Regions from separate parts of the Lysinibacillus sp. RS11 genome, predicted to be linked through region 1. Evidence: a T-box and tRNA genes for the amino acid it is inferred to sense, from the RefSeq annotation. Region 1 holds a T-box; the other holds one or more tRNA genes.
What was found. A T-box is a leader RNA that pairs with one kind of tRNA and senses whether it is charged. The one in region 1 lies ahead of tyrS (tyrosine--tRNA ligase), so its partner is inferred to be a tRNA-Tyr.

Region 1 (3,412 bases):
GAGCGTTTTGCCTGTGTAGCATAGTTATAACTTTTTAATTCAAAATCACGACCACCGACGAAGCTTAAAATACGTCCAGTAGTATTTTCGATTAAAACACTACCAACCTGAACAGGCATTTGAACCTCAACTTCTTCACCTGTTACAGGGTCCTTTTCTTTAGCTGTATACGTATGACCGTAATATTTAAAGTTTTCCGCTGCTTTTTGCATCGCATCGTACATATCTTTATCGATTGTCGAATAAATACGATAGCCTTTCGAACGGACATCACGGTCTGCTAAGATCATATATCTATCTTTTAATTTTTGTTCATTCTTTAAGCGTTCTGGATCAATACCATCTTCTTTTGCTAGTTTTTCAGCAATTATTTCTTTCGCGCGATTTTCGAGCTCATATGTTAGCCATGGATAGCTATCCTCAGCATGTATCTCGGGTGAACGGAAGTCGGCAGTGATATCATAAGCGATTGCTTGTTTATACTGCGCTTCGTTAATATAACCTGCGTCTTTCATACGATAAAGAACAGTTTTCATACGATCAATGCCCGGTTGAAGAGCTTCTTCACTTTTAAGATCACCTGTATTTGTAAAAGGTGTGTAAGCAAAAGGTGCTTGAGGAATACCAGCTATGTACGCCGCTTGAGGAAGCGTTAAATCCTTTGCTTTTACGCCGAAAATACCTTCAGCAGCAGTTTCCACTCCTGCGATATTTCGACCTGAAGAGCTACGACCATAAGGAATAATATTTAAATAGGCCTCTAAAATTTCTTCCTTTGTCATAAAATGCTCTAAACGCATCGCAAGTAAAAGTTCTTTTGCTTTACGTTCATAGGATACTTCGTTTGTTAATACTTGGTTTTTAATAAGTTGCTGTGTTAGCGTAGAGCCCCCTGTTTGAGTAGAAGAGTTTGTTACGTCTTGAAGTAGCCCACGAATAACGGCCTTCGGAACTATTCCGTTGTGTTCACGGAAATACTCATCCTCTGTCGCTAATACGGCATTAATTACATCTGGTGAGACATTATTTAATGTTGTTTCACGACGTTCTAAATCGGTACGTAATTTTCCAATATAAATATCGTCGGCAAAATAAATTTCACTGGTTGAATCGTAGTTAAAAATTTGAGTTCGCAATTCTTCTTTGGAGCGCAGAGGCTCTTCTTTAACGAGTGAAGCAAAATAGCCAGCACCAACTGAACCGACAAATACAGTGCCTACCAATGCAAAGATTAAAAATAGTAAAAATAAGTTCCAGATAACACTTCCGGAAATGCGTAATTTCTTCATCCATTTTCGTACTAATAATTCTTCGATCTTTGCATTGATTTTCTCAATCCATTCTTTCAATGTATCGACCTCCTAAAATCTTGTTTATTATAGCACATATTGATTTAGCTCGAACATAGTTATTGACAATGAAAAAAAGAATCGTATAGAATAATGCTTATAGTTTTCTAGTGATGAAGAGCTTGCAGTAGTGTCTATATTCCCTGTTTAGAGAGCCAGCGGTTGGTGAAAGCTGGTCATAATGTAGAGACGAATTACGTGCTTGGAGCTTAGACGTGCGCGCCTGCGATAAAGGCGGTTGAATGAAGAGGAAGATGGATGACATCTTCAAGCCGGGTGGTACCGCGTTAGTGATTAACGTCCCTGCATGCAATATTTTGCGTGTAGGGACTTTTTTATTTAGATTGGCTCTACACGTAAAGAAACATTAAACACATTAGGAGGAATAGAAATGACGAACGAATTATTACAAGACTTAGAATGGCGCGGATTGTTATACCAACAAACTGATGCTGAAGGTATGACCAAATTATTAGATGAACAGTCTGTTTCTTTATACTGTGGTGTAGATCCAACTGCAGACTCTATGCATATTGGACATATTGTGCCTCTTTTAACACTACGTCGATTCCAAAAAGCAGGTCATCGTCCGATTTTGCTAGTAGGAGGTGCGACTGGTATGATTGGAGATCCATCTGGTCGCTCAGAAGAACGCCAATTGCAAACAGTTGAGCAAATCGATAAAAACGTTCAAGGTATTCGTAGTCAATTAGAGCGTATTTTTGACTTTGCAGAAGATGGAAATGGCGCGCAGTTAGTTAACAACCGTGACTGGATTGGCGATATCAATACAATTGAGTTTTTACGCGATTACGGGAAATTAATTAATGTGAACTACATGCTAGCAAAGGATACAATTGCATCACGTCTTGACACAGGGATTTCATTCACTGAGTTTGCGTACACTTTAATTCAAGGTATTGATTACAATCATTTATACAACCATTACAACTGTCGCATTCAAGTAGGTGGTTCTGATCAGTGGGGGAATATTACAACTGGTTTAGAAGTTATTCGTAAAACGCATGAGGAAGAGACGAAAGCATTTGGTATAACGATTCCATTAGTAACGAAAGCAGATGGTACAAAATTCGGTAAAACAGCTGGTGGTGCTGTATGGTTAGATGGCAAGAAAACTTCCCCATACGAGTTCTACCAATTCTGGATTAATGCTGCAGATGCTGATGTTGTAAAATACTTAAAAATCTTTACATTCCTTTCTCGTGAAGAGATAGAAGCTTTAGCAGTATCTGTGGAAGAGGAACCACATTTACGTAAGGCACAAAAAGCCCTAGCAGAAGAAATGACTCGTTTAATTCATGGTCAAGAAGCATTAGATCAAGCAATTCGTATTACTGCTGCATTATTCTCTGGTGATTTAAAAGCACTTTCTGCTAATGAAATGAAGGATGCGTTTAAAGATGTTCCTTCTTTTGAAATGGCGAAAGAAGATAAAAACATCGTAGATTTACTTGTGGAAGCAGGCATTTCACCTTCAAAACGTCAAGCTCGTGAAGACGTAACGAATGGTGCGATTAGCGTGAACGGTGAAAAGGTCACTGAATTAGAATATGTCATCGACGGCAAGGATCGTTTAGAGGATGCGTTTAGCATTGTACGTCGCGGTAAGAAAAAATACCATATGGTGAAGTTTGTTTAATTCAAACCTATACAACAAAACGAAACATCCCTTCAATATTTGAGGGGATGTTTTATTTTGGGTGTTCTATTAAATAAAGTATGGCTCTTTGGCAAAACGAGGGGTTTTAGCTATCTAAAAAACTAGGAAGCTTTAAGTGCCCATATTCTTTTGGGTGAAGTATTTGGGCAAGTTTCAATGCACCCTCTATTAGGCGAGGTGATGGGCGACAATAAAGCCATTCCTCCATCACGTGAAGCTGTTTCATTTGAACTGCCTGTAGCTCCTGCGCATGTGGACGTTTTAATAAAATTGCAGGTTGAATACGCTCGAAGGCAACTCCTACCCAAGCCATCATAATATAGTCTGGATTGCGCCTTACTACATCTGCCCAATCAGTTTGCACGCTTGCGAGTTCTACATC
Region 2 (3,412 bases), 970 kb from region 1:
AATGAACGCTTCATAGGCAATTACGGCACTTGCAGAAGAGTGCTCCATACGATACTCTAAATCACTAGCACGTAACATTTCTGAACATGAAATAGGAACAATACCAGCTTTTAGGCAGCCAAGGAAGACAAAGTAAGCCTCAGGCAAACGTGGAATAATAACTAATACGCGATCTCCCTTTTGAAGCCCCTTCTTCGTAAAGGCATGCGCGTATTGATTCATTTTTTGTACAAGCTCAACATAGGAAATTGTCTGGCGCTCTTGTTGAGTATTTAGCCATCGTATTGCTTGACGGTCATTATCCTGGGAAAATTTCTCTAACTCCTCTGTAATATTATAAAATTCTGGTGCAATTAAATCGTTTGTTACCATGTGAACATTCCTCCCCCAAACAAATTTAATAGAAAATTCATAAAACTATTCTCATTTTAACAATTACAATAATATACAGCAAGAATATTTTATACATAGGATAGAAATATTAGATTTAATAGAGAACTATTATGGTATTTGTTAATGTCCAGGAAGGCTTCGACAAAAAATATAAAAATTTTCACAAAAAGTATTGCATAATTTAGTGTGCTTGCTATAATAATAAATGTACTTAAGAGGTTTTAAAAACCAAATTGAATACTATTGTTCCGAAGTAGCTCAGTTGGTAGTAGCACCTGACTGTTAATCAGGTTGTCGCAGGTTCGAGTCCTGCCTTCGGAGCCATTTTTTTGCTCATTTTTAAGATAATCTTATACATATAAATAATTTTAAAAAAGTGTTGCATTAAAAAACAAATAGTGTTAGAATAAATATTGTCTTGTTTGAGACATTGAAAAATGGCCCCTTGGTCAAGTGGTTAAGACACCGCCCTTTCACGGCGGTAACACGGGTTCGAATCCCGTAGGGGTCACCATTTTAAAAGCTTTGTAGTAATGCGAAGGCTTAAAAAGAATATAAACTGTTAAGAAATAAACACCTGTTTCTATGGAGGATTAGCTCAGCTGGGAGAGCATCTGCCTTACAAGCAGAGGGTCGGCGGTTCGAGCCCGTCATCCTCCACCATAATGTGTTATTTCGGAGGGGTAGCGAAGTGGCTAAACGCGGCGGACTGTAAATCCGCTCCTTAGGGTTCGGCGGTTCGAATCCGTCCCCCTCCACCAGTTTTTATAAATGATTGGGGTATAGCCAAGCGGTAAGGCAACGGATTTTGATTCCGTCATGCCTAGGTTCGAATCCTAGTACCCCAGCCATTTTTTTCTTTTATGAGCCATTAGCTCAGTTGGTAGAGCATCTGACTTTTAATCAGAGGGTCGAAGGTTCGAGTCCTTCATGGCTCACTTTTTTATAGAATAAAACTTATTCAAAAGTGTTACATTAACTACAGATACTAATCTCTTGCTGAAAACAGTAGGAGATTTTTTTTATGTTTTTTTTCTGACTCTTCATCGAAATATGTACTTAACTGCACATTCTACTCCGGGAGAGCGCTTTCTACAAACATAGTCTAAAGCCTCCTCGTTGCTCATACTTCGCTCCTGCGGTGTCTGAGATCTCACGGCTATTCCTCCAGAAAGTTTTGCTCTGTGACGACAACAAAGCGACCGTAGCTTCTCGCCTTCCTTCGCGCCATATGCTTTCATGACAACAAACCTTTTAATGAAGACTAGATTTTAGTTGTATAAATATGCGAAAAACTGTTGAGTTGAGCCAAGGTAGATGTAGGCTTTACAATAGTCTTACAACTCAAAGGGGGTATGGAAAGATGAATAAATTAAATATTTCTATTATTGGTGTGCCTACTGATTATGGGCAAACACGTAGAGGAGTAGATATGGGACCAAGTGCTATTCGCTACGCAGGTGTTGTAGAACGCTTAGAGGCAATTGGTCATGAGGTACAGGATCAAGGGGATATACGTGTTAGTCAGAAACAAGAAGGTACTATTGTGGATAAACAACTATTAAATTTAGAGGAAGTTATTGATGTAAGTACATCTTTAGCAAACAATGTAAATGAAGCATTGGAACAGAAGAAGTTTCCACTTGTATTTGGTGGTGATCATAGTATTGCTATTGGTACACTTGCAGGGCTTGGCGAGCATTACAAAAACTTAGGCGTTATCTGGTTTGATGCACATGCTGATTTAAATACTCCTGAAACGACACCGTCTGGTAATATACATGGTATGCCGTTAGCTGTTAGCATTGGGCTCGGTCATGAACGCTTAGTGCAAATTCGTAATTATGCGCCAAAAATTAAACCGGAAAACGTTATTATTATTGGGGCACGTTCTGTAGATCCAGGAGAGCGTGAATTGATTCGTCAACAAGGAATCAAGGTGTACTCAATGCATGAGATAGATCGTCTTGGTATGACGCGTGTAATGGAAGATGCTCTGGCCTATTTAAGAGAGCGCAATGTAGATGGTTTGCATTTATCACTCGATTTAGATGGGTTAGATCCACTTTATACGCCAGGGGTGGGGACACCTGTACCTGGTGGTATTACGTATCGAGAAAGTCATTTAGCGATGGAAATGATTCAGGAATCAGGTATGCTAACATCTGCTGAATTTGTTGAGGTTAATCCGATTTTAGATGAAAAGAATAGAACAGCAGATGTTGCTGTTGCATTAATGGGTTCTTTATTTGGTGAAACACTAGTTTAAAGAAATTTAACAAAAATTTGCCTATTGCCACAATGTATAAAAATCTTTTGATATAATTAATAACAAAATGAAACTTTTCTTATAGTTGGGTCGTATAGTATAAGACAGTTGTAAAGGTGGAGAAATCAACACAATGGATGCGTTCGTAAACAAGAAAATAAAACAAGTGCTTAAGGGCGATCAAAACGCATTTGCCGATATTGTGAGTCTCTATCAGCACAAACTGTACCAAGTATGCTATAGGATGTTAGCAAACAAGCAAGAATCTGAGGATATTGCTCAGGAAGCGTTTGTTCGTGCCTATATGAACTTGCATACTTTTGATCAGAAAAGAAAATTTTCGACGTGGCTTTATCGTATAGCGACAAATCTCTGTATAGACCGCATCCGGAAGAAAAAGCCGGATTATTATTTAGATGCGGAAGTAGCTGGTACAGAAGGGCTTGATATGTATTCGCAAATCGCAGCAGATGATCAGCTACCAGAGGAACAGGTAGAGCAAATGGAATTACAAGATCGGATTCAATATGAGATTGGATGTTTGCCGGATAAATACCGTTCAGTTATAGTGTTGAAATATATTGAAGAATTATCGTTGCAGGAAATTAGTGAGATTTTAGATATGCCTCTTGGAACGGTGAAAACGAGAATTCACCGCGGACGTGAAGCATTACGTAAGCAATTAAACAATCTGTAGGAGGGGAAGCGTCATGAATACTTGTCCAGAGCATATTATAGACTATATGCATG

Region 2: it encodes a tRNA-Tyr, which carries the amino acid that the T-box ahead of tyrS (tyrosine--tRNA ligase) is inferred to sense. The anticodon was not compared.

Annotation. Positions count from the first base shown of each region.
Region 1 is NZ_CP168124.1:3,696,401-3,699,812, reverse strand. Features, by position in the region: gene AB9L17_RS19020 (transglycosylase domain-containing protein) at 1-1,349, opposite strand, end outside; T-box leader at 1,454-1,657, shown strand; gene tyrS (tyrosine--tRNA ligase) at 1,741-3,009, shown strand; gene AB9L17_RS19010 (cobalamin-binding protein) at 3,116-3,412, opposite strand, start outside.
Region 2 is NZ_CP168124.1:4,665,311-4,668,722, reverse strand. Features, by position in the region: gene mbcS (acyl-CoA synthetase MbcS) at 1-372, opposite strand, end outside; tRNA gene AB9L17_RS24070 (tRNA-Asn) at 641-717, shown strand; tRNA gene AB9L17_RS24065 (tRNA-Glu) at 833-907, shown strand; tRNA gene AB9L17_RS24060 (tRNA-Val) at 981-1,056, shown strand; tRNA gene AB9L17_RS24055 (tRNA-Tyr) at 1,071-1,154, shown strand; tRNA gene AB9L17_RS24050 (tRNA-Gln) at 1,170-1,244, shown strand; tRNA gene AB9L17_RS24045 (tRNA-Lys) at 1,259-1,331, shown strand; gene rocF (arginase) at 1,757-2,662, shown strand; gene sigW (RNA polymerase sigma factor SigW) at 2,796-3,359, shown strand; gene AB9L17_RS24030 (anti-sigma factor family protein) at 3,373-3,412, shown strand, end outside.